3 regions of the Paenibacillus sp. RC334 genome follow, and region 2 is predicted to be linked to each of the others. Evidence: riboswitches for the same ligand, from Rfam matches in the RefSeq annotation. Region 2 holds a riboswitch; each other region holds the start of a gene.
The links. A riboswitch is a leader RNA that binds a small molecule or an ion and turns the genes downstream of it on or off. The one in region 2 is predicted to bind thiamine pyrophosphate.
Positions count from the first base shown of each region.

Region 1 (10,673 bases), 2.3 Mb from region 2:
ACAGACAACGATCTCGTTGCTTAATGACCCGGAAGCTTTTGAGCAAGTACGACGTTCCACTATTGTCCACAGCATTCAGGAGGATCTGGGCCGACTCATTAATCTCCATAACGAAAAGGCAGCACATAATGGTATATCCTATACATTCACGCTACCGCTTATCTCACAAGAGGAATGGTATAACACGGTAGATGATGTGGGGCTGATGGCGTTTATCCAGGGAATTCCGGTTGGAGATAGGTACTATAATAACTATGGGTTTGGTGGCGGAAGAGTCGTGAGGAAGCAAGCCATGATCGGCGGCGTAGAGCCGGATACCGGAATGAAATATTTTTACAGAGATTCTTGTCCAGCTCCATTTAAAGCGACAGAGCGTTTTACGGATGAAAAATCTGCGGCGGCCGCAGGGTATTTTGAATATAAATGTTATAATGAATATAAATAAATCTTTAAACAATCTTTAAATAAATCACTCCTACGAGTGGTTTTTCTTTTTTTATAAGCAGACAATATCAAAATCCTTCAAATTCACCCATTTTCAATATTCCGATAAGGCTACTGGATGTGCTACAATAAGGCTTTGAAAGAAATGCATATGAAATAAGAACAGTCGGCATTGCCGATGACAATAAGGAGCCAAAAACAGCTTATGAGTTTATTGACTGTAGAAAATGTATCCCATAACTTTGGGGACCGCGCATTGTTTAAAAATGTATCCTTCCGATTGCTTGGAGGGGAACGTGTAGGTTTGGTGGGAGCCAATGGTGTTGGTAAATCGACACTGATGAACATCCTGACCGGAAAATTGCTTAAGGATGAAGGCAAAGTGGAATGGACTCCACGTGTACGTTATGGGTATTTGGATCAGCACACCAAGCTGACACCTGGTAAAACGGTGCGGGATGTACTGAAGGACGCCTTTCTCCCATTGTTGGAATTGGAAAAGGAAATGATGCAGATCACTGACAAGATGGGGGAAGCTTCTCCTGAAGAACTGGAAGTGCTGCTGGAACAGATGGGTGAAATTCAGGAACAACTGGATATGGGGGATTTTTATCTCATCGATGTGAAGGTTGAAGAAATGGCGAATGGATTGGGCCTTTCCGCAATAGGACTGGAGCGGGATGTTTCCGCACTTAGCGGTGGACAACGGACGAAGGTCCTACTTGCCAAGCTGCTATTGGAAAAGCCGAATGTGTTGCTACTGGATGAGCCTACCAACTATTTGGATGTAGAGCATATTGAATGGCTTACACGTTATCTGAAGGATTATCCATATGCGTTTATTCTTATTTCTCATGATACTGAGTTTATGAATCAGGTCGTTAATGTCATCTATCATCTTGAATTTGCCAAGCTGACCCGTTATTCAGCCAACTATGAAAAGTTCCTTGAAATGGCAGACCTGAACAAAAGCCAGCATATTGAAGCTTATGAGAAGCAGCAGGATTTTATTAAGAAACAGGAAGATTTCATTCAACGCAATAAGGCGCGCGCCTCTACGTCAGGTCGAGCGAAGAGTCGTGAGAAGCAGCTTGATCGAATCGAGCGCATCGATAAACCGGAAGAAGCGGCTAAACCAACATTCCAATTTAAAGAAGCACGTGCGAGTGGGAAAACGGTGTTTGAGGGTATTGATTTTGAAATTGGCTACACCCATGCCCTGTTGCCTAAAATGTCCATGACGATTGAACGCGGCGATAAAATTGCGATTGTGGGCTACAATGGTGTCGGTAAATCGACATTGCTCAAAACCATTCTGGGAAAAATTCCGCCGATCAGCGGCAAGACCTATCAAGGGGATTTCTTGCAGCCAGCTTATTTTGAGCAAGAGGTACGAGCAGAGAAAGTTACACCGATTGAGGATGTGTGGAATGAATTCCCGCACTTGAACCAGCATGAAGTACGGGCGCATTTGGCGCGTTGCGGTTTGAAAAATGAGCATATCACCCGTCCGCTATCCGCGCTCAGTGGTGGTGAGCAGGCCAAAGTCCGCCTATGCAAACTGCTAATGCGGGAAAGCAATTGGGTGCTTTTCGATGAGCCTACCAATCACTTGGACATCAAAGCAAAGGATGAGTTGAAACGTGCCTTGAAGGAATACAAAGGAACGGTGCTGCTCGTATCTCACGAACCGGACTTTTATGAGGATTGGGTAACCAAAACGTGGAATGTGGAAGAATGGACAAGTAAAGTCAACTAAATATCCAGTTCTGTACCAAGCTTCACAAGAAGCAGGGTTTGCAGGATTAGGAAATTATGCTAAGCTATCTTTAGCTGATACAATAAAATAGTTACACTAGGGGAGCCGCCCATGCGGCTGAGACGGAATAAACGGATTTCGGACCCTTTGCACCTGATCTGGGTTATGCCAGCGTAGGGAAGTGAGCGCCGTACAAACGAGGTAACGAATTTATTACTTTGTTTGTATGTGGGACGATATACGTATACGGATATAATGATCCGTTTGGTTATTGGACGTACGTTAAACCACTTCCTTCGGGAAGTGGTTTTTTTGCGTTTTCGTTCTTGTTCATATATTCGTATTCATATACCGTACCCCTTCATTTTTTTGCTGGTAAACGTGGTTAGTCCATAACGTATAGCACGATATGAGACTGTAAAGATACAGGGTCAGCTTACAACCATTTAGTCCATTGTGAGGTGAGAATAAGATCGAATTGCACGTAATTACGATGGAAGGCGATTTTAGTGCACATGCACATACTGCCCAAGTGGCTGCAGCTATTCATCCGTATGTTCATTATGTACACGTGCGCTTGAAGCAGAAGGGCGCATCTGAATTGCTTGCTTTAACCCGCAGTATGGTGAATCGAGGAGTTCCTTTACAGCAAATTGCAGTAAATGACCGGGTGGATGTTGCTTTGCTTACCTCCGTTGGAGCTATCCAGCTACCGGCTAACGGATTACCTGTTGCAGCTGTCAAAAGCTTACTTTCAGAGGATATGCGCTGTGGGGTGTCGGTGCATTCCTTGGAGGAGGCACAGGCTGCCGAACGGGCAGGAGCGCATTATGTACTCTATGGCCATGTGTATGAGACTCACTGCAAGCCTGGTGTTACTCCGCGAGGTATAGCACAGCTTGAGCGCATATGCAGGCTGCTGAACATTCCTGTGATTGCTCTAGGCGGCATACAACCACGCCATATTCACGAGCTGTATACTGCGGGTGCAAGCGGAATTGCGGTGATGTCCGGCATCTGGGAGGCTGAGTCCCCCGTTGCGGCTGCGATGGCGTACAAGCGAATGGTGGATCGGGTAGTGCACAGCATGTAGTGGTGAAATGAAAGTAGGAGATCGCTGCAAGCAGAATCGTTAGTGGAGAGGAGAGATGGAACATATGCCAGAGATAAAAACAGAGGTACAAGCTATTGGACACGCTGAATGCTTGGTGATTGGTGGAGGTGTCATCGGTAGTTCCATTGCTTATCATGTGGCCAAGGAGGGTCGCAGTACGATATTGGTGGAACGATTCATTCCGGGCGGGGGAGCCTCAGGGGCTGCGGTTGGGATGCTGGCAGCAGAGAGTGAAGAATTCACCGACCCTGAATTGGCACAGTTCGCTCGCACAAGCCGGGATGCATTTCCCGAGCTGGTTCGTGACCTAGAGCGTTTGTCTGGTGTTTCGGTGGAATTCCGTACAGAAGGATTTGTGACTCCCTTCCGTTCGGAAGCAGAGGGGCAAAAACGCTGGAATGCGGCTATTGCGCAAGAGGTTGATCATCCTGTGTGGTGGGATGCCAGAGAATTGGCTCGCCGAATTCCAGGTTTGGATGGTCAAGTGATCGGGGCTATATACCGATCAAAGGAGACACAGATTTCTCCTGCCCAGCTTTGTCGTGCTTATACGGGGGCAGCTGTCGTACTGGGAGCAACAATATGCTCTGGTACACAGGCGGAGCAACTTGTAGTACAGCATGGGCGAGTTTGCGGCGTACAAACAGACAGTGGCTTTTTTTCCTGTGATCAGGTCATTATTGCTGGAGGCTTGGATAGTATGAGACTGCTGGAGCAGGTCGGTTTTGAATATCCGCTTTATCCGGTCAAGGGTGAGGCTGTTTCAGTCTCCTTGAAGGAACATCCGTTGGAATATACCCTTTACGCCGATGATATTTACTTAGTGCCCAAGCGGAACAACGAGCTTTGGATTGGAGCGACGAGTCTGCCGCATCAGTTTGACAAAGAGGTGAGCATTGGAAGCCTGGAGGGGCTGCTGGCCCGTGCTTCTGCCTGGTTGCCTCGCGTCCGTGAAGCTTCTTTTATATGCACTTGGGCGGGCTTGCGTCCGCAGGCAGTGGCGGGGCGTCCTTGTATTGGGCCTGTTCCCGGCGTAGAAGGAGTATATGCCGCGGTCGGGCATTACCGGAACGGTGTGTTGCTGAGTGAAGCTACCGGGCGTGCGATAGCAGCTCTGTTAAAAGGGGCTAGTGTGGCTGAGCTTGGAATAAGCGGCTTTTCTCCTGAACGTATAAAGGAGGCGAGCGAATGAAGCTGACGATTAACGGTCAGAACATGACCTTTTCCAATCGGATCATTCATGTGGATCAACTGCTGAAAGAGCTGGATTTGAAAGTGAAAACTGTAGTGGTGGAGCTGAATCATCATATATTGACTCGTGAAGATCATGATGAAGCGGTACTGAAGGATGGAGACAGCTTGGAAATTGTACATTTTGTGGGAGGCGGTTAATCATGTTAACGATTGGTAAAGCATCTTTTACGTCAAGGCTGTTATTGGGTACAGGAAAATTCCCTGATCTGGATATTCAATCCAAAGCTGTGGAAGCTGCGGAGACCGAAATATTAACATTTGCCGTGCGAAGATTAAATTTGGAGGAACGGGATAAGCAACATTTTCTGGATACACTGGATTTGAGTCGTTATGCGCTGCTTCCCAATACGGCAGGAGCGACAACGGCGGATGAGGCAGTGCGTATCGCTAAGCTGGCGAGAGCCTCAGGTCTGTGCGACATGATTAAGGTGGAGGTCATTGGGGATAGCAAGACATTGCTGCCTGATCCTTTTGAAACACTCAAGGCCAGTGAAAAACTGCTGGAGGAAGGTTTTATCGTGCTGCCCTACATATCGGATGATGTGATTCTAGCCAAAAGGCTGCAAAAGCTTGGCGTACATGCTGTTATGCCTGGAGCTTCACCCATTGGTACAGGACGCGGCCTGCTAAACCCATTCTCATTGGAACTCATTATTGAACAAGCGGAGGTTCCGGTTATCGTCGATGCCGGCATTCGCTCACCTGGAGATGCAGCAATGGCGATGCAACTGGGGGCAGATGCCGTGCTGTTGAATACAGCTGTATCAGGAGCTCAGGACCCTGTGAAAATGGCTGAGGCGATGAAACTGGCTGTTCGCGCGGGCAGATACGGCTTTGAGGCGGGCCTGATTCCTGTAAAACGTTATGCATCTGCAAGTAGCCCGACAGAAGGCTTGGTTCAGGCATGAAGGCGACTGAAAAAGCTGGTGTACAAGTACAACCAAGTGATCGCTATTCCAGACAGGAAAGATTCGCCCCTTTCGGGCCGGAAGGACAACGCCGACTAGCTTCGTCCCACGTACTGATCATAGGCGCTGGAGCGCTGGGTACCGGAATTGCGGAAACGCTCGTTCGCGGAGGCGTAGGCACTGTGACCATCGCAGACCGGGATTATGTGGAGTGGAGTAACTTGCAGCGCCAGCAGCTTTTTCAGGAGAGTGACGCCGCAGAGAGGTGTCCCAAAGCAGTAGCTGCCCAGCGAAGACTAAAGGAAATCAGTTCGGAAACGATCATACACGCACATGTACTGGATGTTGGAGTAGAGGAATTGGAGGAGCTGATTCAGGGAGTAGACCTCATTATGGATGCCACCGACAACTTTGATACCCGGCTACTTATGAACGATATGGCACAAAAGCATCGCATTCCCTGGATTTATGGGGGATGTGTTGGCAGCTATGGGGTAACGTATACTATTTTACCAGGGAAAACACCTTGTCTTCATTGTCTGCTTGGAGCTGTACCGTTCGGCGGTGAAACCTGTGATACCGTAGGGATCATTCCACAGGCGGTGCAGATGGTTACGGCCAACCAGACCACGGAAGCTTTCAAGCTACTCGGCGGATATCCTGATGATCTCAGGGGAAAGCTGCTTTCGTTTGATCTATGGCAAAATGAGTACGTAGCGATTACAGTGGACAGCGTCAAAAAAGCGAATTGCCCTTCTTGTGGCACTCATCCTACCTACCCGTATTTGTCGGCAGCCCATCGCCAGAAAACAGATGTGCTGTGCGGCAGGGATACCGTTCAAATCAGACCAGCAGAGCCGATACAGGTGAATCTTAAAGAAACAGCAGACAGGCTGGCTTCTTTGGAAGAGGGAACAGTGGAGCAAAATCCGTTTCTGGTTTCTTTTAGTGTAGGGACGCACCGTTTAGTTATTTTTGCAGATGGGAGAGTATTAATACACGGAACAAAAGACGTCACAGAAGCAAGGAAAATCTATCACCGCTATTTAGGCTAAACCGTAAAAGCAGGAAGTCTTCCTTCGTGGAATGATTTCACTGCTTTTTTGTTACAATATAATAAATAGGTTCGAATCGTTTGTATCAAATACGTCTGTATCCATATTGCAGTCCTATGTCCAAACACAGGTGGGTGAGAAGAATGAACCCGTTAATTTTACTCGTGGATGGGAATGAAGCATCTGCTACTACGTATACACGTCAGTTGGAGCAGGAAAGCTATCAGGTGGTTAACGCCCGCAATATAGCGGAGGGAAAGTCTTATTTAGACGATAATTCTGTGAATTTGCTGCTTCTGAATATGGATAATGAGCAGCCTGATACACAAGGCTTGATCCGTACCATGCAACAAAATGATCCCACTGTTCCAATATTCGTAATGACCTCATCAGATGATGAGAACCATATTGTTTCCTGTTTTGAGCAGGGAGCACACGATGTGATTGTCCAACCCTTTTCCCCTAGAGTGTTTCAAGCCAGAGTGGCTAATTTATTGCGGATTTTTGGTGCTGCACGTGTTGTGAAAAGGCCGATACAGGCGGGTGATTTACATATTGATAGTGGAAGCAGACTGGTAAACAGAGGCGGGCAGAAGCTGGAATTAACTCCGAAGGAATTTGATCTTTTGCTTCACCTGGCTATACATCTTAATCAGGTTTGCAGCAGGCAGCAAATTTTGAAGGATGTTTGGAAGCATGATTATATTGTAGATACGAACGTAGTGGACGTGTATATCAGGCATTTGAGAGTCAAGGTAGACAAAGGGCAAAGATTCAAAATGATTCGCACGCAACGAGGTATCGGCTATTCACTCAGAACACCCCCGGAAGCAGAGTAGTATAGTATTGGAAAATATAAAAAAGCCGAGACCCTGTGTCCCGGCTTGAATACGTTAATCAAATGAATGCTACAGCACGCGGCGTGCTTTGATGTATGTTCTTTTCCAGTTGCCGGAATTCAAATCGGAGAGTGTAACGCCCGGTTTACCGTATGTGTGTAAAATTTTACCTCCGCCTGCATAGACCGCTACATGTGTAATGTTGCGACCTGTGGCGCGACTACCGCTCGAAAAGAACACAAGGTCACCCTTTTTCAGATTGGACTTGGATACGGCATGTCCAACATTCGATTGTGCAACAGAGGTGCGAGGCAAGTCAACGCCGTATTTCTGAAATATGTGCTTCATGAAGGAAGAGCAATCAAAATTGCGTGTAGTGCTTGTGGAAGCTCCAAATTTGTAAGGAGTCCCCATATAGTTTTCACCGTAGTTAATTATTTTTTGACCTACAGAAGTAGTAGCGGTGGCAGCTTGAGCCGTATTTGTTCCCTCTAATGCAAACGTTCCAAAGCCGATAGTAGCTGCCATTCCTGTGATAATTGCCTTTTTTATGATTTTATGCATGTTCATGTTGTAAGTACCTCCAGAAATTGATTTGTGCAATATTTTGCTGAGTTGCTAACTAACTTACAGCGTTGAGTATAACAGCTTTAAAGTCGCCTAATAGTTGGAAAAGCACGCTCAAATGCTTGAGGGACAAGGCTTACAAGCCAATTATTAAAAAACGATTAAAAATTACAATTTGTAAAAAATATCGAATCTCAAAAATCGGAATACATGATAAAAACTCTTGATTATCAAGGGTTTCAAACGAAAAAAGTTCTTTTTCAAAGGTTACAATAATGTAATAATTAATCTTTGCTTTGGATCACAAGCAGCAGTCCACTTTCGATGGAAATCGTTCCTTTTGGAGCGATCAGCTGGTTGCTGACACCGCGCGATTGTCCCATTTTAAGTGTGGCATTATGCAGTGGGTACATGAATCCATCCAGTTCTATACCGGTTACTTCGGCAGTCATAGGAATTAGCGATGTATATGTATAGCCCATAGGCTCAATCTCCAGCGTTGATCCAGTGAGTTCAATATAGTTATGGGCGTCCATAATGGCACAGCCTATATGATGTTGCATCGCACGTACCAATATTTGAACATTAGCCAGAGTATGATCCATCCGCGTACCCGTAACGCCAAGCATAAGCACATGCTCTGCCTGCTCATCCATGGCAATTTCCAGAGCAAGCTCTGTATCTGTCAGGTCCTTGAGTACCGGATCGCACGAAAGCATACGTTTACTTGCAGATTCAACCCGTGACTTTTCCTCAGGTGTTACTGAATCAAAGTCTCCTACAGATACGTGTGGCGTAATGCCGTGTTCGATCAGGAAAAGGGCGCCTTTATCTGCACCAATAATGAAATCCCCGGGTTGTATTTGTTGTAGCTCTTCCTCGCCAAGACGACCGCCGGAAAATACAATTGCGCGCTTCTTCGTCATATCCAACATCCTTTCTTCTGCCATACGTCTACATAGCTCATCAGCTTTTAAGTATAACGCGTTAAATATAGCTTGCACAATTTTGGAGGGCATAGCTACAATGGAACAGGAAAAAGGAATTGTAATGTGTAATTAGGAAGGAGAGCGAAATGATTAACGTTTTGTTTGTGTGTTTGGGTAATATTTGCCGTTCCCCTATGGGGGAGGCGGTACTGAGACATAAAGCGCAGGAACGGGGACTAGATGCGAAAATTCGGGTAGACTCGGCAGGAACAGGAGACTGGCATATCGGAAATCCCCCGCATGAGGGAACGCTAAAGCAACTCAAGCTGCACGGAATTAGTGAACAAGGTATACAGGCGCGACAGATGAAAGGCCATGATTTTGAAGCGTTTGATTATATCGTGTGTATGGATGATTCCAATGAGCGAAACATGCGCAAACTCGCGGGCGGAGCGGAGGCTGACATTTTAAAATTCATGGACCTGCTGCCACAAGAAAAGCTGAGAGAGGTGCCGGACCCGTATTTTACCGGAAATTTTGAAGAAACATACCGATTGATGGACGCGGGTTGCAATGCCTTGCTGGACAAAATCATAGAAGAAAAGCTATAATGTGAACGACAGAAGACGGCAAAAAATGCCGTTTTTCGTTACAATTTTGAAAGCGTATCCAACATGCGGAGAAAAAAGAGGAAAGAGCATAACGACCTAATCTGGTCAACAAATGCTCAATCCCCGGTAATCTCTGTAGCTTTGGAAAAGCTTCACTCAGGAGCGATCTAAAAAATACATTAGCGCGTCAGGCAGCTCATTTTGCCAAAAGCCCCATAAATGCTTGCCATCCTTTTCTCGATAGGAAACCTCGGCGTTCCGTTCGCGTAGCAAATCTGCGCATTGGCGGTTAAGTTCTACAAAATTGTAAATGCCGGTGTCGCTCTCAAACGCATCTTCTTGAAGACCAACCGTCATCCACACCCGCAGATGGGACAGATCACGCTCACGAGCGATAATTTCTTGTGAAGCTTCATAGTAAGCACCGGACAGGCTGATAATACGATTGAACAGTTGGGGATATAGCAAGGCTAAATGCAGAGACACACTGCCCCCTAGTGAATCTCCAGCCAGAATCCGGGACGATGCATCTCTTCTTATAGGATACTTCTGTTCCACATAGGGAATAATCTCTTCTGCAAAACAGGCGGTATACGCCTCAAAGCGATTGCCGAAGGGAGCATACTCCTGAGTTCTGATTTTCGTGTTGACTTCAACGCCGACGATGATGAAAGGCTCAACGCCTTCGTCCAGAATGAGACGGTTTGCCTGTGTTGCTATACGGCCAAAATTGAAAAATTCCTCTCCGTCCTGACAGTACACAACCGGATAGCTCAAAATTTCATTATAGCCGGGCGGTAAATAAATACGGAGTGTTCTGGTTTCGCCAAGAAAGCGGCTGTTTATTTCGTCTTTTAGGATGGTTCGTTTCAAATACCGGGAATCCGTCATTATTTGTCACCTTTCTGGGGTATAATTTTGCATTCGGGATCACAATAAGTTAAGATTACCCTGATTGCAATAGATGTTTAAAATTTCAATCATGTACTAAGCTGTTATAGTAAAAAGTGTTACCTGTTACACACACAAAAATGTGGCGAACTCAAAAAAAATAACTAAATCTTTGACGCAAGCGATATAACAGGTGTATAATAATCCTATAACAGCGGAACTTGATATTCAAATTTTTTTGTTGAGGTGAAGAAAATGAGCAAGGTTCCTTATGAAGTGTACACAGAGGAAGTTGAGGCTCT
Region 1 is NZ_CP125370.1:3,036,406-3,047,078, reverse strand. It holds partial or broken gene QMK20_RS13895 (hypothetical protein) at 1-445, shown strand, start outside; gene QMK20_RS13890 (ABC-F family ATP-binding cassette domain-containing protein) at 650-2,203, shown strand; TPP riboswitch at 2,292-2,400, shown strand; gene QMK20_RS13885 (thiamine phosphate synthase) at 2,682-3,296, shown strand; gene thiO (glycine oxidase ThiO) at 3,361-4,509, shown strand; gene thiS (sulfur carrier protein ThiS) at 4,506-4,709, shown strand; gene QMK20_RS13870 (thiazole synthase) at 4,712-5,479, shown strand; gene QMK20_RS13865 (ThiF family adenylyltransferase) at 5,476-6,534, shown strand; gene QMK20_RS13860 (response regulator transcription factor) at 6,678-7,373, shown strand; gene QMK20_RS13855 (C40 family peptidase) at 7,443-7,943, opposite strand; gene QMK20_RS13850 (thiamine diphosphokinase) at 8,225-8,866, opposite strand; gene QMK20_RS13845 (low molecular weight protein-tyrosine-phosphatase) at 9,016-9,480, shown strand; gene QMK20_RS13840 (alpha/beta hydrolase) at 9,637-10,371, opposite strand; gene pdhA (pyruvate dehydrogenase (acetyl-transferring) E1 component subunit alpha) at 10,627-10,673, shown strand, end outside.
Region 1: another riboswitch for thiamine pyrophosphate. It lies ahead of QMK20_RS13885 (thiamine phosphate synthase); the one in region 2 lies ahead of thiC (phosphomethylpyrimidine synthase ThiC).

Region 2 (10,673 bases):
TGTCCTGCGTGATACGCATACTGCAAAACTTGGGACCGCACATCGAGCAAAAGTGTGCTTCCTTGGCTCCCTCTGCTGGCAGCGTCTCATCATGGTAGGACAGAGCCCGCTCAGGGTCGAGCGAAAGATTGAACTGATCGCGCCAGCGGAATTCAAAGCGTGCCTTGGACAAAGCATCGTCCCGCTGCTGCGCCCGTGGATGGCCTTTTGCCAGATCGGCAGCATGTGCCGCAATTTTGTAGGTAATGACACCCTCGCGGACATCATCCTTGTTCGGCAGGCCCAAATGCTCCTTCGGCGTAACATAGCATAGCATGGACGTCCCGAACCAACCGATCATTGCCGCCCCGATAGCCGAGGTAATATGATCATATCCGGGTGCAATATCCGTCGTGAGCGGTCCCAGTGTATAAAAGGGAGCTTCCTTGCAAATTTCCATTTGCAGTTCCACATTCTCCTTGATTTTGTGCATCGGGACATGTCCCGGTCCTTCAATCATGACCTGAACGTCGTGCCTCCAGGCAATTTGCGTTAACTCACCCAACGTATCCAGCTCAGCAAACTGTGCCTCATCATTCGCATCATAGATACTACCCGGACGCAGACCATCCCCGAGGGAAAAGGCCACATCGTAGGCTTTCATGATTTCGCATATTTCCTCAAAATGCGTGTACAAAAAGTTCTCCTGATGGTGCGCAAGGCACCATGCCGCCATAATCGACCCTCCACGGGACACAATTCCTGTCATTCTACTTGCCGTCATCGGAATATACCGCAGCAGCACGCCCGCATGAATGGTGAAATAGTCCACGCCCTGCTCCGCCTGCTCAATCAGCGTGTCACGATACAGCTCCCACGTTAGCGCCTCGGCTTCGCCGTTCACCTTTTCAAGCGCCTGATACAGTGGTACAGTCCCAATCGGCACAGGGGAGTTACGGATGATCCATTCACGTGTCGTATGGATGTTACGGCCTGTGGACAGGTCCATGACCGTATCCGAGCCCCAGCGTACAGCCCAGGTCATTTTCTCCACTTCCTCCTCGATGGAGGACGTAACCGCAGAATTACCAATGTTCGCATTAATCTTCACGTGAAAATGACGCCCAATCACCATCGGCTCACTTTCCGGATGGTTGATATTTGAAGGCAAAATGGCTCGTCCAGCCGCCAACTCCTGTCGAACAAACTCAGGTTCCACCCCTTCGCGGATGGATGAAAATTCCATTTCGGGCGTAATGATCCCTTGCCGCGCATAATGCATTTGCGTTACACTACGCCCTTGCCGCGCACGGAGCGGACGGTTGGTAACGCCGGGAAATTCAGCCGTCTCCCGTTTGGAGCCGGGCTTCAACCCGTTATCCTCTGGCTTGACGGCACGCCCCTCGTAAGCCTCCACATCGCCCCGTTCCAGTGCCCAAGCCCGCCGTAATTGAGGCAAGCCCTGACGGATATCGACCTGATAGGCTTCGTCGGTCATGGGACCGCTCGTATCGTACACACGTAACGGCTCATGATGCTCCGTGCCCTGTGGCGTATGTGTGGGATGCAGGGCGATTTCACGCTCCGGTACGGCAATGTCCGGCCGCGAGCCTTGAATATATACCTTGCGGCTCCCCGGAAAGGGCTTCACCCCTCCTGTCTGTTCATCCACTGCGTTCCCTGCTGTTCCTTCTGTTTCTGTCGGTTTCATTGTCCATTCCTCCCGTTTCGATGAAATGACACACCGATCCGGAACCATCCCCAGGCTGGCTGATCTATGCAAAAAAGCCGGTTCCCCAGGGAACCGGCTAATCTAACGAAACAGCTATGCAGACGGCTACGCACGCGGAATCATACTCCGATGCATTGCCATAGACAGCGGCTACGTATACATTTCAATGGCCGATTACTTCCCTACGCTGGTATGATCCAGATCAGGTGCAAAGGGTCCGGAATCTAGTGCGATTCCATCTCAGCCCGGCATTACAGGCTCCCCCAGTAACTGTGATAATTCTATTCGCATGAGGCGGCTATAACTGACAACCCGCCATCCCCATCAGATTACTTCAAATTTACGGCTTTGGCAACCCTTCTCTGGTCCCTTTTTCCAAAGATTATGGAAGCATAAGCCCCATTTCCTTTGCCGCCTCGATCAAAATCGGTGCAAAATCATGCAACGTCTCGGGCGCTAGTCGGCTGACCGGACCGGATACAGACAAGGCCGCAGCGACCTGTCCCTTCCGATTCACGATAGGCGCAGCCACAGCAGCAGCGCCCGGCTCCCGCTCCTCATAGCTGGTCGCATAGCCCTTCTCACGAATATCCTGCAATTGAGCCTTATAGACCTCCGGGTCTACCGAGGGCGGCCATTCATCCCCGCTTAGCAGGGCTTCCAGCTCCTGCGGCGGCATAAAGGCCGCCAGCACCTTGCTGGAGGCTCCTACAGCCAGCGGCATGCTTGCACCCACTGGCGCAACGCGGCGGATCGCCTGATTGCTCTGCACGGCCTGAATGCGGATACGCATACTGCCATCGCGCAGGTATAGGCTGACCGTTTCGCCCAGACGGTCACGCAATCCTTCCATCGCTGGCTGTAATAGGATCGCCGGCTCGTCGCTTTGCGACAGATGGGTGGATAGCTCCCATATCCGGATGCCGAGCCGGTATTTTTCCGTTGCGGGATTCCGAACGACAAAGCCCCGATCCTCCAGCGTGGTCAGCAGCCGATGAACGGTACTTTTATGTAAACCAATTTTGGAAGCAATCTCTGTTAGACCCAGATCGGAATCTCCAGTAAAACACATCAGTATATCAAGCGCACGCTCCACGGCGCGAACCGTTAATTTACGGTCTTCCATTGTGAACCGCTCCTCTTTGTTCCATATTCGTTTCACACCATGAAACATGGTTACATAAATTATATAGAATAGTCGCGGCTACTGTAAACCAATGTTTTTGTGACAGCCATATTACAGAACGAGAACAAACATCGACAAATCTTTGCATCATTTTTACTTTTCCGGTTCAGCCGTTGACTTTGGATAACACGCATCATACGATAATAGGTATCTATACGGACATAAACTATCATTTTCAAGTGGAATTGTACCTAGAATTCTATGAAACGGAGTTCATTTTTATATAAGGAGGCTCTTACATGATTTCGACATCCCAGCGCAGCTCTCAGCTACAGCATGCTGTCCATGAGCCGTCCACCCCACTGATCAACCCCCGGCTGCTGCGAATCAAGCATGTCGTTATTGCCTTGCTGCTGTCGGTCGTATTTTTTCTATTGTTTTGCTTTATTACCCTGCACGCCTATATCGCATGGGTACTGACGAATCCAACCGTCGCGCCACTGTACTCGAACCCGATGCAGGCCAAAGGAATGCCCTACGAGGATGTCAGCTTCCCCGCCAAGGACGGCAGCCGGATGGTGCAGGGCTGGTATATCCCGGCGGATCAATCGAAGAAAACGATTATTTTCAGCCACGGTTATGGGGCCAACCGCGAAGAAAGCTGGATTCCGATGTATGATCTGGCGCATTATGCCCACCGTTTGAATTTTAACGTTGTCATGTTCGATTACGGATTCGCATCACAAAATAGCAAAGCCGTCGCAACCGGAGGCAAAGCGGAATCCCAGCAGCTTCTCGGGGCGATCCAGCTTGCGAAGCAACGCGGTTCCTCGGAGATTATCGTATGGGGCTTCTCGATGGGGGCAGGAACTGCTCTTCAGGCGGGCTTGCAAACCAAAGATGTGGACGCCATGATTTTGGACAGCACCTTCCTCCTGGAGCCGGATACGCTGTACCATAACATTCATAATCAAATTGATCTGCCGCGCCATCCATCTCTGGAAATTCTGGAGCTGCTGTTTCCAGTCTTGAACGGTACCAGCCTGCATCAGATTCCATACCAAGAGGTCAAAGCGGAAAACTATCCGTTCCCGATCATGTTTGTACATGGGACGCAGGATGAAAAGGCTCCTTACCCGATTGCGGAAAAGCTCGCTGCCAATCAAACCAACTCGCTTTCCAGTGTATGGATTGTCAAAAACGGGCTGCATGAGCTTATTTTCAGGGAGCATCCACGTGAGTATTTGCGGCGGGTATCGACGTTTTTAAGCGGTGTACAAGAGCTGGAGGACAAGAAAACTATCGCTAATGCCAGTAAACAAACGACTACGAAGTAAGGGGTCTATTTTAGAAGCCATATTCCTTTCAACATAGAGAAGCCCGTCTGTGGACACTTAACCCGTGCCGCAGCGAGGCTTCTTTTTTTGCGTCCAACTATGTATTCATTGCCCCACATTACATGTCCGCGCCGGATCGGGGAGTTTATAGACATATTCCCGATGAGACGGCGAATATACTGGGTACGTATGCATCCGGGTCAGGTTCTTGGGACCAGCCCGGATAGCCATAGTGGGATACGGGAGGTAAAAACGATGCTGAGTACTTACGGGTCTTTCCTGCCCTTACGTGTGCTGGAGGAAATCCGGCATTGGAAACAGCAGGAAAGCTGGCATGTGGAAGTGATTAAGTCCGCTACAGAGGGCCTGGAGCCTGCCTACGTGCGGCTGCTGGATGACTGGAGGACGGTATTCGAACAGACGGAACGCACCGCTATAGAGCTGCTTGAAGAGCAGCGAAGCGCCCTTGATCCGGCAGATCAGGCGTGGCATCGTCAATGGGAGCGGTCGGCGGCGGCTGCACAAGCACAAGCCGGGCATCCGGGGCAATCGAGAGAATCGGGGTCAGGATCGGCACAAGTAGAGCTACAATCGATTGAGGCAACGGCAGGAGTGACATCAGATTCACAGCCTGTCTCACAAGAGCTGAATCGTCGTCTGGACGAATTGCTGCAAACCGCAAACCGCCAGTCACAAGAGTATGTACGGCAGCTCAGTCTGCTGACCGAGCACAGCCATGCGTTACGACAACAGCCGAAATCCACCGGAATTGTACTGCATGCGGCATATGAGAGCCAGTATTTCCTGATCTCGACCAACCCCTTTCAGGAGCCCGGCTCCATTGCGCGGGCCACTGCGTTGTTTCATGTGGCGGCAGAGGGTGAGGATTACCCCGAGGATGCGCTGCGAGAGCGGCAGACAGGGCAGACAGGCGGCACGAGGTGGGAAGGACCGTGGGCGAACAAAGACAAAGGCGTCCAGTCAAGCCAGACAGAGCCTTCGGCTACGGAAAAAACTTCCCCCGGCAGGCCTGTTCCTATCGGAGGACATCGTTTGCCGCCGCTCCCATACCCCTATAATGCGCTTGAACCGTACATTGATGAGAAAACGATGCGTATCCACCATGACAAGCATCATCTAAGCTATGTGAATGATTTAAACAAAGCGGAGAAAAAGCTGGAGGAAGCCCGGAAAACGGGCGATTTTGACCTTGTGAAGCATTGGGAACGCGAGCTGGCGTTTAACGGTGCAGGCCATTATCTGCACACTCTTTTCTGGACGATTATGAGTCCTCAAGGCGGTGGAACACCAAGCGGGCCGCTGGCGGAGCAGATCAAAAAGGACTTTGGCAGCTATGAGGCATTCAAGAAGCAATTCAGCTCAGCAGCCGAGAAGGTCGAGGGCGGCGGCTGGGCTATCCTGACGTGGAGTCCACGTGCAGGACGGCTTGAAATTTTGCAGGCCGAAAAGCACCAGAACCTGACTCAATGGGAGTCCATTCCGTTGCTGGCGATAGATGTATGGGAGCATGCCTATTACTTAAAGCATCAGAACGAGCGCAACAAATACATTGAGGACTGGTGGCATGTCGTGAACTGGCCTGAGGTCGAAAAGCGCTACACCCAAGCCTCGAAGCTGAGATGGCAACCGTTCTAAGCTAAGACTCCTCTGTAGCCAGGAACATACTTCCCACTACACCTGCGAATCGTATCGCTCTCTGAGCGCTCTCATTTGCTCCATCAGTCCTTGCGGCTGCACCAATGAGTCATCAGCAGGCAAAATTGCCGCCCGACTTTCGACTACACGGCGCAGCGATGCCGTATACGCCTCAACCGACGGCACCCCGGCCAGCTCCGCCAGGCTGCGCATCGTTGCCGGATTCACCTGCGGATAATCCGGTTGCGCCACGCCTGGCGACGCAGCTCCGGCTGCCTCCGCATAGAACCGCTGCACCACCTGTGCGCGCTCCGCGCCACTGCCCTCAATCATCACAAAGGCCGTGATGATATAGGCCTTGGCCTGCCGCCGCTGCGCAATGCCGCAAAACTTGCGGCCTCGGACGCTGACATCGTAATCGCCAGGACAGAAGGACCCGGCGATTTCCCCGGTCTGCGCCTCGGCGGACCACGGGGCCAGCGCATCGCTGATCAGCCCCGCCATAAGCCGAAAATCTTCATGCAGGCTGATCGCCCGCTGCGGATTCGGCAGGATCAGGGACAGGTTCAGTACCCCCCTGTCCAGCATGACAGCCGCTCCGCCCGAGGGACGCACGCATACCGAGGTTCCGGCGTTCCGCACACGCTCCATCGCCTGCGGCGCGTACGGAAGCCTGCGGTCCCGGTGGCCGATCACCAGCGCAGCCGGGTGCCGCCATAGATGCAAAACAGGCGCAGCTCCTTGCCCTACTTGCCGGCAGGCCAGTTCCTCCCACGCCAGTGGAGACAAAACATCCGTCTGAGTGGTCACGAGTGGCGCTTCAAACCATTGCAGATCAGGCAAAACCGTTGTTTTGTCTGCTGACATATGTACATTCTCCATACGCTATCCTCCTTCAAAGCAGTTAACGTCCACCTTTTCTCATGTTAGCAAAAAAGAGTGGCTACGCCTATGCGTAAACCACTCTTTTTTATTCATCACATCACCGTCACGCCTGTTCGGTCAATCCTTGAGCAGCGAGAGGAACTCTGCACGCTGCGCAGCATCATCACGAAACGTTCCGCGTACCGCAGATGTTACCGTTTTGCTGCCAGGCTTTTTGACGCCTCTTGCGCACATACACAAGTGCTCGCCTTCCACGACCACCATAACCCCGTGAGCGGAGACCGCTTCATTCAAAATATCTGCGATCTGTGCCGTAATGCGCTCCTGAACCTGCAAACGGCGCGTCACAGCCTCAACCAGACGGGCAAGCTTGCTTAGTCCTACAATTTTGCCGCTGGGTACATAGCCGATATGCACTTTTCCGAAGAAAGGAGCCATATGGTGCTCACACTGGCTGTAATAGACGATGTCCTTCACAATCACAAGCTCCTCGTGATTTTCGTCGAATGTTACACCCAGCGCATCCCGGGGATCAACCTCATAACCTGCAAATATCTCCTCATACATGCGCGCTACGCGTGCCGGTGTTTCCAGCAAGCCTTCACGCTTGGGGTCCTCACCGATCAGTTGTAGAATTTGCTCCACATGGTACTCGATTTTATCCCGGTTATCCGCAGCTTTGCGGTTAATATAATCTTTTACGCCAGCCACAGTAATCCTCCTCTGTGCAACCTCATGCGGCATTCGTGCTTATGTTGCTCATTATTTACGATGGCCCTGATTTTTACGCTGACCTGGCTGATTTTTGGAGAACTGCTGGTTCTTCATCATCTGCTGGGCTTTCTGCATTTGCTTCCCATTCAGGTTATAACCCATCTGCTTGGCCATTTTTTGCAGCGTCTCAGGATCGTTTTGCATCTTTTCAAGCTGTTTGCGAAGATAATAAGCACCGATGAAAAATCCCCCGACCAAACCAACAATCAGGGTAATGATCGGAATGACAATATTCCACACCACGAAGTCGTCACCTCTGTATATTTATATGAAACCTCTTGAATTATACACGAACCTATCATAGCAAAACATGGGACAGCTAGCAAATCACAATTTGCAAACGTTTGTCCTCATTCCTTCTCCAAATCCAGCAGCTTTATCTTGATCGGCAGGCCTCCGGCATATCCAACCAGACTCCCGTTTGCACCCGATACCCGGTGACATGGTATCAGAATGGGCAACGGATTTTTGTTGTTCGCTCCTCCGACCGCACGTACCGCCTTGGCTCTGCCAATTGACTCCGCGATATCCTTGTAGGACACGCTTTGACCATACGGAATATTTTGCAGCTCACGCCATACCTGCTCCTGAAAAGGGGTGCCCCTCAAATCATAGGCCACAGTGAAATCACGTCGTTTCCCGGCAAAATATTCACGCAGTTGGTCCGCAGCCTCGCGCAGCTTTTCCGGTTCCTGCACATAGACATACTCCCCGATCCATGTACGGGCCCATTGCTGAAGCAGTGCCTCCTTCGCATGAAAAACGCCAAAATCAATCCGGCATAGCCCCCGGTCCGTTGCACACAGCGTTAAAATGCCTATAGGTGTCTCCATTTCATCATAATAGATCGTAGTCGGCCCTTCTAAGACCTTTTGCTGTTCAGCCTGTTCTCGTTCCTCAAGTTTGGAATGCGCCTGCGCGACCATTTCGCGTACTTGCTCATGTTGTTCCTTCTCAGATGCTTGCTTGATCGCTGTCATTGCGTTTTCCCCTCCTATTCGGCCCAAAGCCCATGCCGCCGTGCCCCGAAGCTCAGGACGCGGATCATCCAGCAGAACCTCCGTCAGCTTGGGCACGGCGCTAATATCCTTGAAATTGCCGAGCGCAATAACCGCATTGCGCTGAATCGGCTTCTTTCCCCGCCAGGCTGCCGCACTTTGACCAAATCTCTCTTTAAATTCACGATTGCTCAAATCCAGTAACGGCAGCAGCAATGGCTTCACAATTTCGGGATCAGGTGTAAGCTCAGGATGATGATCCCAGTTGAGGCCCCGATTTTTCGGGCATACGATTTGGCAGGTATCACATCCGTACAACCGGTTCCCGATTTTCAGCATAAATTCCTCATCCAGAAAGCCTTTCGTTTGCGTCAAAAAGGACACACACCGCTGGGCATTGAGCTGCCCCGGCCCGACAAGCGCGCCCGTAGGGCACGCATCCAGGCATTTGGTACACTCCCCACAACCGTCCGTAACCGGCTCATCCGGCTGAAAAGGGATATTCGTCAGCAGCTCACCGAGATAAATCCATGATCCCAGTGTCGGTGAAATCATCATCGTGTTTTTTCCGCTAAACCCAATACCCGCCCGTTCCGCTACGGCCCGGTCCGACAGCTCCCCGGTATCCACCATGTTTTTCATAATCGCGTCAGGAACCCGTTCACCTATAAAAGCCTCCAGCTTTTCCATCGCCTCGCGCAGCACCAAGTGGTAGTCCTTACCCCAGGCGGAACGCGCCAAAATGCCACGGTACTTGCCTTTGTCCGACTTCGGCGGGTCCTTCATTTTGGAAGGATAAGCCACCGCAATGGCAATCAGGGATGCAGGCTGCGAACCATACAGCTCCGGGTAGATCCGTTTATCAATGTCCGGCTCCTCAAAACCGGATTCATAGCCTTTGGCGCGATGCTCTTCCAATATTGCTTTCAGAGACAGAAAGGGATCGGCGGATGCGAACCCGATGGAGTCGATGCCCAGCCCCGGAGCCGCTTCGATAATCTCCTGCTTGAGCGATGCCCAAGTCAAAGCGGTTCCAGCAGCCGTTGGTGTCTGTCCACGTTGCATCCGATACTCACCTCTCTTTCATATCACTTATATGAGGATTTCTGTAAAATCCCCATATCTCAAATTTCAACAGAATATAGCCACAGATGCTACCGTAAATTTTTAACAGCGCTGGTCGCCAAGAAATCACAATGATTGTTCAGCTCGTTGTCACTGTGACCCTTGACTTTCACATACTCAACCTCATGCTTGCTCATCAGTTCCCACAGTTCTTCCCATAACTCCTTGTTTTCAACTGGCTGATTTTTACTGTTACGCCAGCCGTTACGAAGCCAATTCTTAATCCAGCCCTGTTTGAAGCAGTTTACGACATAGGCGGAGTCACTGTGTACCTTTACATGGCAAGGCTCCTTGAGCAGCTTGAGCGCTTCGATCACGGCCTTGATCTCCATGCGATTGTTTGTCGTCATTTTTTCGGCCCCGGACAACTCCTTGCGATGCTCTCCATATAGTAAAACGACGCCCCAGCCCCCAGGACCGGGATTTCCCGAACAAGCGCCGTCGGTATATACCATCACTTCTTTCATATTTCTCTTCCCTTCCTGATCGGTAACCGCCTGCCCGTCATGGTCCTGACGATTTGCACACGTTCCCCATTAATTTTCAGCATACAGACTATGGCTGCTCTACAGCCACTTCCACTCGGATAACGGCCAAAATACAACCTCCGCACGCCCCAGCAAATCCTGAGATTTAATGCTGCCAAAATATCGGCTATCCTTGCTGCCCGCGGCGTGTCGGTTATCGCCCATGACAAAAAAGTGCCCCGGCTCCACTGTAAAAGGACCGTAATCACCGTCCTCAATCTCAGAGTCGGTGTAAGGCTCGTTTTGCAGCTTACCGTTCACATATAGATGATTATGCTCAACCCGGATTACATCCCCCGGAGTGCCTATGACTCTTTTCACTAAAAATCTCGGACTGGACGGATTGGAGTCGGGATCTTGTAATATCACGATATCACCCCTGCCCGGATCATGAAAATTGTAAACCAGCTTGTTAACAAACAAATGCTGGCTTTCCATCAGCGTCGGCTGCATTGAATGTCCCCTGACCGTAGACAAATTAAACACGAACAGGTTCAGCAGCAGCAAGACAGTCATCGCGATCAGAAGAGTCAC
Region 2 is NZ_CP125370.1:746,546-757,218, reverse strand. It holds gene thiC (phosphomethylpyrimidine synthase ThiC) at 1-1,690, opposite strand, end outside; TPP riboswitch at 1,874-1,986, opposite strand; gene QMK20_RS03670 (IclR family transcriptional regulator) at 2,094-2,837, opposite strand; gene QMK20_RS03665 (alpha/beta hydrolase) at 3,137-4,174, shown strand; gene QMK20_RS03660 (Fe-Mn family superoxide dismutase) at 4,430-5,830, shown strand; gene QMK20_RS03655 (lipoate--protein ligase family protein) at 5,867-6,712, opposite strand; gene folE (GTP cyclohydrolase I FolE) at 6,833-7,426, opposite strand; gene QMK20_RS03645 (YneF family protein) at 7,478-7,732, opposite strand; gene queG (tRNA epoxyqueuosine(34) reductase QueG) at 7,840-9,552, opposite strand; gene rnhA (ribonuclease HI) at 9,642-10,079, opposite strand; gene lepB (signal peptidase I) at 10,179-10,673, opposite strand, start outside.

Region 3 (10,673 bases), 370 kb from region 2:
CGATGAACATTGAGGTCATCATGATTACGGGTGACAATGAACGGACCGCGCGAGCTGTTGCTGCTGAGGCCGGAATTGCTCGGGTGCTGGCTGAGGTGCTGCCGGAGGGCAAGGCTGAAGAAGTGAAACGGCTTCAGGAGCAGGGCCTGATCGTAGCTATGGTCGGAGATGGCATTAATGACGCGCCCGCGCTGGCTACCGCTAATATCGGGATGGCCATGGGCACGGGTACGGATGTGGCGATGGAAGCTGCGGATATCACGCTTATGCGCGGCAACCTGAACAGCATTCCCGATGCGATCGAAATGAGCCGCCGTACGATGACGAATATACGGCAAAATCTGTTTTGGGCGTTAGGTTATAACGTGATTGGCATCCCGATTGCAGCTTTGGGTTTTCTGGCCCCGTGGCTGGCGGGAGCGGCCATGGCATTTAGCTCCGTCTCGGTGGTGCTGAATGCACTGCGTCTCCAGCGGGTGAAGCTGTAGATATCAAGGGTTGTCCTTAGGGCAACCCTTTTTAAAATTCAAACCCTAAGTAACGGTTCTTTGATAGAATGGAATTACACGATTCACAGAGGAGGATACATAATTCTTCTAAAGGTTTTTTATATTGTAAAAGTATTTAGTCAATAATGAGGAATATAATGAAGTATGAGCACGTTAGGGAGGGGCGATAATTTTGAATCATATAAATGATTTATATATTGAAAATTTTCGTGGAATTAAAGGCTTGGAGTTGAAAAATTTAAGTCAGTTCAATCTTTTAGTGGGGAAAAATAATGTAGGTAAGACTTCCATTTTAGAAAGTATTGAATTAATAACAAGTCCAGGGGATATATTTCAGCTTATTGCTACTTCTAAAGGGAGAGATAGAACATTTTCAATATTATCTCGGAAACTATCGACAGTAGACTCTGTTCTATGGACTTTTCCAGTTGCATTTTACGGGACTGTTAATGAGTTAGTCAGAGAACGTATTAATTTAGGAGCGAAATTAGAATCGGGATTTATAGAATGTAATATTGAATGTCATGAAACATCTGTTATGGATTTAACGAATAGTGTGAAACAACAGGAGAAAATTGGAGAAGTAGAAGAAGAACGAGCAGTTGAAATCATGTTTAGAACTAAAGTACTCAATGATGAAGTAGAGCAAAAGTATTTGATTACCGATTCACAAAGAGTTATGCGAAGAGATCGGAAAAATGTTATTTTCAAGACAAATCTGGTATCTCCTGTGGATCATCGTGTAATGCCTATCTCAGCAAAAGCGATTTCAGCAACTATTATGTCGGGGAATAAAAATAGTATCATCAACTTACTTCAAGATTTTGATGAGAATATTGAGGGAATAGAGATATTAGATCCTAATGGCAACAGATCTACTCCTTATTTTAAGCATAGGACGATGGGGTATGTTCCGATTACGGTCTATGGTGATGGTGTGCGGAGAATTTTAACTATTGCGACCGCTATATTACAGTCTAAAAACGGTGTGTTGCTAATAGATGAAGTTGAAACTGCTATACATTCTAAACTATTTAGAAAGTTCTTTGATTGGCTTGTCAGCAATTGTAAAGATTTTAATGTACAGCTGTTTGTAACAACTCATAGTTTAGAAGCCATTGATGCGATATTATCAGCAGATACAGAAAATTTAAACGAGCTTACTACCTATAGATTAGAGAAACCTTCGTCGGATAGTAGAACATATTCAAAAAGGTTTATAGGTGAGGATATGTACTCATTGAGATATGAGCTGGGTCAGGATGTGAGGTAAGCAAAATGGAATATGCATATTTGGTTGTCGAAGGTCCTCACGATGTTGAAGTAGTGGGGAAAGTTTTGAAATCGAATGGTTTTAAAAGAGTTCAACAACTTTCTAAATTAGACGAGTACTGGCTAGATATAATACCAAAGAACTTTCCTCCTGAAGGCGATTTACTAAAAAGAGTTTCTATTCCAGTTTTCTTTCAGAGCAACAACTTCTCAGTCGCTGTACACTCTGCCGGAGGAATAACCAAAATAGCAAAAGTGTTGAGGTTAACTTTGTTAAATATTTTGAAGAAGGAAAATGGTTTTTTAAGTGCAGTTGGCGTTCTGATTGACGCGGATGATGAAGAAGCCAAGATAAGTTGTCAAAATATAATTCAGACTTTAGGAGATGACGACTTAGCGTTTTCGAATATAGGATCTCCAGGTGAGATTATAGAAAATATCCCTCGTATAGGAATACATGTTTTCCCTAATAATAGAGATAAAGGCACATTGGAGGATGCATTAATTCAGTGTGCTGAAGTTGTGTATCCAGAGATTTTAAAAGGTGCCTTAAACTATGTGAATAATATCGATGATCAGTATAGACATAATTGGGGAGTAACAGACGAGGCAAAAGTTGTAGTTGGTTGCATAGCTAATATTTTAAAGCCAGGAAAAGCAAATCAAGTCTCTATACAAGACAATGATTGGATTTCCTCAAGCACATTGGGCCTGATACCAGTCAAAGAAATTACTGACTTTTTGAAAAACTTACTAAGGTACTGAGTGGATGTAGAAAGAACTTTGACTCATATAATATTTATAAGATTTGGGTAGCGACATTATTAGAATACAAACAGACTGTTTCTTAGCAAGTACGCAGGGATTTAACCTCCAGCGTGCTTGCCTTTTTGCTATGTTCAGCTTTTTTTATCAATGCTGTCACCCTTCATCCTGTCGGGTTGCTTATCCTACGCTAAAGTTTCATAATATTTGTAGGAGTGCCATGCAAGCATGCAAGAATTTCTTCGTATGCTCACAGCTTGACGCAGATAAAGAGCTTATATTATGGATTAGGGGTGAAGCAGTCATGAATGATACGATTTCCTTGTTGATGAATCATCGGTCTGTACGAAAATTCAAGTCAGATGCCGTTACTGACGAGCAGCTCGCAGCTATTGTGGGAGCAGGCCAGATGGCTTCCTCGTCCAGCAATGTACAGGCTTATACCGTCATTGCCGTTACAGAGCCTTCTTTGAAAACAAAGCTGGCTGAGTTGGCAGGTGGCCAGGCTTACGTTGAGCAATGCCCGGCGTTCCTCGTGTGGTGTGCAGATTTGTACCGCTTGAAGCAGGTCACAGTTCACCATCAACCGGGCAAGTCCTCCTATGAAGGTTCCGTCGAAAATTACACGGTTGCGACCATTGATGCCGCGTTAGCTGCACAGAATGCAGCGGTAGCCGCCGAATCACTCGGTTTGGGCATTGTCTACATCGGGGGCATCCGTACAAAAATAGCCGAGGTATCCGAGCTGTTGGGATTGCCTGAGCTGGTATATCCAGTGTTCGGTATGTGTATTGGTGTACCGGATCAGGAAGAGGGTTTACGTCCACGTCTTCCACTGTCCGGTGTTTTGCATATGAACGGCTACGACAAAAATCAGACGATGAAAGCTGTGGATCTGTATGATCACACATCGGCTGAATATTTGAAGGAACGCACAGGTGGCCAGCGGTCTACCCCATGGTCAGAGCAGATGGCAGCAAGACTGACCGAGCCTGCACGTTTGCAGATGAAGTCTTTTTTGGAGCAAAAGGGATTTTTGAAGCAATAAAAGTAGAGCAGACATAAAAATAAAGCAGGGACCTATTCACAACTTATAGATCCATGCACAGGCTTAAAAATACAAAGAACCTCCGGTTACGCTGGCAATAGGATGCGTACTCGGAGGTTCTTTGCTTATGCTGTAAACGACTTTATAAATTAGACAGTGCGTAAAAGCGTCTCGTATTGTCATAAAATAATTGCCGAACAACAGTTTCATTTTGACCTGTCAGCTTGCTATACGCCCGAATGACTTCGGCGGTCATGCATGGATGGGTCTGTTGTTCGGAAAAAGGCCCTTCAAAGGGCCAAGGGCCGTCCGTTTCCGCCATCACCTGACCGAGAGGATACTGTGTTGCCAAACTTCGGATTTCATCCTCATACAAGAGATCCGGTGTGAAGGAGACATAATAGCCGTTACGGGCCATGCGTTCGGTCGTGGCGGCAGAGCCTTTAAACCAATGGAAATGCGCCTGCGTGACGCCGTGGCGTTCCAGTAAATCGCAGGCAATGTCCGCGTCCTCATAGACGGCATGCAGCACAATCGGCTTGTTATGTTTTCCCGCAAATCGGACAAAACGTTCCAGCAGTTCTATGTAAGGAGCAAGGTCAAAGGAAACGCCTCTCTCCAAGGCTTCCAGCCGATTATAATAGGGCAAGCCGACTTCACCTACGGCGACCATATGCTCTGCATGCTTGTCCATCCAGTCGAACAACAGATTAAGCTCAGCTTGCGGTGGAAGAGGCTGTTCGGGATGAAAGCCAAAGGCGGGTCGTACCAGCCCGGGAAAACGCTCAGACAAGCACAAATTGGCCCGGCTGGAGGCGAGATGCATGGACACGGCTATGACGGCTTCGACACTGCTATCTGCAAGCGAAGCGAGCAATAGCTCTTGCTGCTCAGACGGATAGCTATCCACATGAATGTGCGCGTCGATTAGAGGCGCGGGTGCTGGCGTCGTCGTTGGTGCTGCCGTGTCCAGTTTTTTATCCTTCGAGTCATTCATAACGGCTTCGCCCCATTACCTGAAGTATCCTCACGGACGCCTCCAGTGTTGTCCGTGTCGCCTTCCAGTCTGTGCTTTTCCTCGCGCATCCAGCCTGTCATTTTCCGCTTCCATTCGATAAAGCGCGGGTCGAGGGTGATTTCTTCCCTGCGAGGGCGAGGGAAGGGAACGTCTACGACGTGTATCACCGAAGCAGGTCGTGCTGACAGTACATAGATACGGTCGGAGAGCAGCAACGCTTCCTCAATGCTGTGGGTAATAAACAGCACAGAGCGGCGGTTCTTCTCCCACATCCGCAGGAGCCATTGTTGCATGTCTCCGCGCGTCAGCGCGTCCAGTGCGCTGAACGGCTCATCCAGCAGCATCAGCTCTTGCGGACTGAGTAGCGCGCGCAGGAAAGCCGCCCGCTGCTGCATGCCGCCAGAGAGCGTATGCGGATACGCCTTAGCGAATGGGCCAAGCCCGACCTGCTCCAGCCATTGCAGGGCTTCCTTACGGCGTTCGCGTTCGCTGCTGTGCCGGAGCTGCGCTGTTGTATCTTTACGCCGCGCATTTTCCTGCCCGAGCAGCACGTTGTCCAGCGTGGTACGCCACGGGAAAAGCGCGGGCTGTTGAGGCATATAGCTGATATGCCCGCGTTCCCCAGTCACGTCCTGTCCGTTCATACGGATGTGCCCCAGCTGCGGCTTGAGCAGCCCACCGATGATGTGAAACAGCGTGCTTTTGCCGCTGCCGGACGGACCGATCAGGGAGACGAATTCCCCAGGTCGAACGCTCAAGGATACATCCTGCAATACAGGCAGCGAGCTTCGCTTTTCCCGGAAGGCCAGGCTAATACCGTCCAGTTCCAAGGCTGGAGAAGTGGAAGAATGCTCCTGCGGTTCCACGGCTCGTTGTCCACCAGCCATATTTTGCGGTGATAAGTCAGTAGGATGCAGACTCATACGCGCCACGTCCTTTCTTTGGTATCCTTTGGTTCCATTTGGAAGCTATTCCTGGTCGGGTTTCCAACGTACCAGCCATTTTTCCAGCAGTAGAATAGCTACGAACATTAGCAAGCTAAGTGTAACAATAATGCCAATGGCGGCAAAAATCAGATCCGTGCGGTAGGCTGATTTTTGCAAATTCATATAATATCCAATTCCTTCACTGGCTCCGATCCATTCCGCAATGATCGCGCCCATCACGCTGTAGGTGGCGGCAATCTTGATGCCCGAAAATACTTGTGGCAGGGAATGCGGCAGCTCCAGCTTCATGAAAATAGCCATACGGCCTGCGCCCGACATGCGCATATAGCTCATCATCGTGCGGTCCGTCCTCGTCAGCCCGTCCATGGCCGCTACAGCCACAGGAAAAAAGCAGACCAGTGTAATAACCATCAGCTTGGGCAACACGCCAAAACCAAACCACACCATCAGCAATGGGCCGAGAGCGATGGTCGGAATGTTTTGACTAAGAATGAGCAGCGGATACAGAGCCGATTTGAGAAAAGGGATGGTATGAAGAACAATGGCGATCAATAGTCCAGTTGCTGTGCCGATAGCAAATCCCGCCAGCGTTAAGCGAACGGTAGCCCAAGTATGGGCACCAAGCAGCGCCGACTGGGCCATTCCTTCCTGCACGATCAGGGACGGAGCTGGCAGTAACCAGGATTCAACATGTAAATAGGAAACCGCCCCCTGCCAGGCGGCTAAAAAGAAGAGGACCGCCACAAGGGGCGGCCATACGCTTTTCCACCAGGATGCGCTTTTGCCTTTCGGATTCATGGGCGATATTTCTCGGTCAGCTTATCCATGCTGATGCCCTGCGGGTTATGTGCGATTTTGATTTGTGAAATGATGCTTGGACTGCCTGCTTCCGTCAGTGCCTCGTGCATTTCTTTAACCACCTTCAGCAGCTCGTCCAGCTCGCCTTCCATGGTCGTATCCAATGGGTTCACCTGATGTTTGACACCGGAGCGCTGAATAACTTCAATTGCCGTATCTACATATACGTAAGAGTCCTCGTTATTGGGGGTTTTAGGAATTACTTGAATACTGAGCAGTGTGTTAGCCATGTGAATTCACCTGTCCTTCATTGGATTGTTTTTAGGGAAATATGGTGGTTTAAGGCGGGTGAGACCGCTCCGCGTTTCATTTGATCTTACGATCGCTGTTGCCGTGGGATTCATTGAATAAATTTAAAAGGTAAGAATCCCACGGCAAAGGCGAACGCTGCGCTTCTCCAGATTCAAATGAACCGCTGCGCTGCCAACCACCTTAAAACCATCATATTTTTGGGTTTTATTGGTGTGGCATTTTTACAAAAGCAAAATGAACATAAAAACGAAGTGGACGGAATGGTGCTGTACAAGCGTTAGCGGTCGCTTTAAAAGCCTTCCATAGGGAAGCTCGCTTCGGAAGCATCAACCGACTGCGTAGTGGCACAAAGGTACTTTCAAGTTCGATTTACAAGATTAACGCTTGGGCAGGAAGTCGTTTGTGAAGGCTTTATCGACTTCCAAAGGCTTGCTGAGCAGCTTGCGTTCGTACATCCAGTCGGAGTAGTTTTGCCATACTTCCGTTTTTTGTACGCCCCATTGGGCGGCATCGTCCTGATAACGCGGGCTTAGCCATTTTTGGCTGGCGAGTACCAGCTTTTTATCCAGTTCCGGAACCGCTTTGGTCAAGATGTCTGCGGCTTCTTCCGGGTGAGCGATGGTATATTCATAGCCTTGGGCGGTCGCGTCCATGAAGGCCTTGACCAGTTCGGGATCATTTTTAATGGTCTGTTCGTTGCTCACGATGACGGGTGTATAGTAATCCAGACTTTTGGAATAATCTTTTACATACAGCATATCCAGTGGTTCACCCCGTAGTTGGGCTTCAATCCCGGTCCATGCGTAGAAAATCCAGGCAAAGTCGATATCCCGCTTCACGGCTGTAAAATAATCGGCATTACCCATGTTGATGATCTTCACCTTGCTTACATCGCTCTTGTCTGCGTCCATGATGGATTTCATGACCGCTTCTTCTACGGGCGAACCCCAGCCGCCGTATTTTTTACCTTCAAAATCCTTCGGGCTCTTAATCCCGCGGTCAACCGGGGCTGCGAAGCCTGATGTATTATGCTGAATGACCGCAGCGATGGATACGAGCGGTACCCCTTGCGTACGAGCTTGTGTGACTCCCTCCTGATAACTGATACCAAAAGGTACAGCATTGGAAGCAACCATTTGATCGGCTCCGCCCGAACCGGGCTGAACGATCTGGACATTCAAGCCTGCTTTTTCGTAAAATCCTTTGTCCTTGGCGACATAGAGTCCCGTATGATTCGTATTTGGCGTCCAGTCGAGCACGACTTTAACATCCTTGAGTCCCTTGGTCGGGGAGGTCGCTTGGGTATTGGCGGCAGGAGCCGCGCCTTGTGGTGCAGAGGGGGAGCCTCCGCCGCAGGCGGTCAGAGTCAGGGTCATGAGCCACAGACTGATCAGCCCTAGGCTTAACATTTTCATGCGCTTCATCGTTGTGTTCTCTCCTTTTATTACCCGTAATCCGTCGGATCAGACAGCTTATGTTTCCCATTTTACAAAAATAACTTCTGCCGGACGCTATCTGTTCCAACAACATCATCTTCAACAAAAAAAGCGCCCCGATGTTCCGGGACGCTTGCGCTTGTATATACCAAAGTAAGGGATGGCCCGCCGTAATAAGAAAAAAGGGGCGCATCTTGCTTAAGCATTCCTACGCTGGCATTACCCAGATCAGGTTGTAAGGGTCAGTGTCTTGGGACACACTCTCAGCCGGCCGATTCCAGCACCCCTGGCATTGTATAGTCGAATGGGTTATTCAATTCGGGTTTACTACGACGATTATATGCCTAGAAGGCGGGTCTGTCCAGCATTGGGGAAGAAGTGACGGTTCATTTGCTGTACGCTAGGGTACACTTTTACTGTGAGCTTTGTTCTGAAAATGACCATGATCCCATCGGTTGATGTTGTTTTACAGAACTGCCGCAGGTATGGTTTGATGAGCTGGTGTCGGATCATGGCATGGGCATTCACAGGAATTCTAATTTGCGAAAAGGAGTTGTTGTACCGTGGGTAAAACGGAAACATTGGATCGCAGCCAACTGGAACAAGCCATTGTAAAGGCTTTGGATAACAACAAATTTTGCTCGTTGGGTACAGTAGAAGGCGGCAAGCCGAAGGTGCGCTATATGGCTCTTTTTAACGAAGGGCTGAACATTCATCTCGCGACAGATCGCAAAACACATAAGGTGGAAGAGCTGAAGGATAATCCAAACGCTTATCTGCTGCTGGGCTATGAGGTTGGCGGTACGAAGGAAGTCGTGGAGGTTGAGGCTACTGTCCGGGTAACGGCTGACGAGGGACTCCGCAAACAAGTGTGGAATGATTCGTTGAAGGAATGGTTTTCTGGCCCGGATGACCCCGATTATGTCATTCTGGATGTGAATCCGACTCGTATTGAGTATGTGGGTAAGCAAACCGGACGTCAGGTGTGGGAGAAATAGAATTGGATAGAATATGAGGAAACCAGCAATTCTCCGAGTTATTTGGGAGGTTTGCTGGTTTTTATGTTTGCGGAAAATTAATTATTTTTTCATAAATAAATGGAGTAAATGACTACTCTTTTGTCCGGCGTTGGATTAAAATAGGAATGGTGGGCTCAAAGCTTACATATATGTGCAAAAGTATGTGTATGAGGCCTACATCTTAATGAGGAGGGATATATTTTGATATTTCATAAAAAATGGTTTAGAGGGCTTACAGCAGCAGTCGTTGCCTGTAACATGCTGGTGTTTTCAGCCGCTCCGTCTTGGGCTGCCAGCGAATCCAAGGATAGCGGTACAGTGAATTTGCGGATCATGGAAACAACGGATATTCATGCGGCCTTGATGAATTACGATTACTATGCGGACAAGGAAACGAACGAATATGGCTTGATTAACACAGCTGGACTGATCCAGCAGGCGCGCAGTGAAACGAGAAACAGCCTGTTGTTCGATAACGGCGACTTGTTGCAGGGCAATCCACTGGGTGATTATATGGCCAGAAGCAAAACCTTCGAGAAAGAAGGCGGTGTCCATCCAGTCTACAAGATGATGAACTTTATGGGCTATGATGCGGCTACGGTGGGGAACCACGAATTTAACTATGGTCTCGACTTTTTGGAAAGATCACTCAAGGGAGCTGATTTTCCTTACGTAAATGCGAATGTGTATTACGATGATGGGGGCCAAGGGACTAAAAATTATTTTACCCCTTATCGGATTCTTGATAAAACGGTAACGGATGAGAAGGGGAAAGAGTATACGCTCAAAGTGGGCGTGATTGGCTTGGTAACGCCCCAAATTACACAATGGGATGAAGGCAATTTGAAGGGAAAGGTCGTTACCAAGGACATTGTGGAAACGGCAAAAAAGTTTATTCCTCAAATGAAAACCGAGGGTGCTGACATTATTATTGTGCTGGCACACACAGGTTATGAGGATGTACCGCAGACTCCGATGATGGAAAATGCCGTTAAATATTTGAGCAAGGTAGACGGAATTAACGCTATTTTATTTGGACACGCGCATAAATCCTTCCCCGGCCCTGATTTTAAAGAAATGAGCGGTGTAGACCTGGATAAAGGAACGATCAATGGTGTGCCGGCTGTAGAAGCTTCCTCATGGGGCAAGGAGCTAGGTATTATTGACCTGACCCTGGAAAAGAAAAAATACGAGTGGAACGTAACAAATTCACAGTCTGAAGTGCGTCCGGTTGTGAATCCCAAAACTCAGGCTGTGCAGATGAATCCTGAGTTTAAACTGGTAGATGCGATCAAGGAAGAGCATACAGGAACGCTGGATTATGTTCGTCAACCGGTAGGAACCACAACCGCACCGATTAACAGTTATTTTGCATTAGTGCAGGATGACCCATCCATTCAGATTGTGACGAATGCACAAAAATGGTACGTACAGAACCATCTTAAAGGGACCGAATACGAAAATCTTCCCGTATTGTCGGCTGGCGCCCCATTCAAGGCTGGTGGCCGAAACGGTGCCGAGTATTACACCAACATTCCTGAAGGCACGA
Region 3 is NZ_CP125370.1:374,934-385,606, forward strand. It holds gene QMK20_RS01760 (heavy metal translocating P-type ATPase) at 1-488, shown strand, start outside; gene QMK20_RS01765 (AAA family ATPase) at 682-1,782, shown strand; gene QMK20_RS01770 (DUF3226 domain-containing protein) at 1,788-2,546, shown strand; gene nfsA (oxygen-insensitive NADPH nitroreductase) at 2,851-3,594, shown strand; gene QMK20_RS01780 (TatD family hydrolase) at 3,737-4,591, opposite strand; gene QMK20_RS01785 (ABC transporter ATP-binding protein) at 4,588-5,535, opposite strand; gene QMK20_RS01790 (ABC transporter permease) at 5,581-6,357, opposite strand; gene QMK20_RS01795 (MTH1187 family thiamine-binding protein) at 6,354-6,647, opposite strand; gene QMK20_RS01800 (ABC transporter substrate-binding protein) at 7,047-8,093, opposite strand; TPP riboswitch at 8,294-8,403, opposite strand; gene QMK20_RS01805 (pyridoxamine 5'-phosphate oxidase family protein) at 8,669-9,103, shown strand; gene QMK20_RS01810 (bifunctional 2',3'-cyclic-nucleotide 2'-phosphodiesterase/3'-nucleotidase) at 9,326-10,673, shown strand, end outside.
Region 3: another riboswitch for thiamine pyrophosphate. It lies ahead of QMK20_RS01800 (ABC transporter substrate-binding protein); the one in region 2 lies ahead of thiC (phosphomethylpyrimidine synthase ThiC).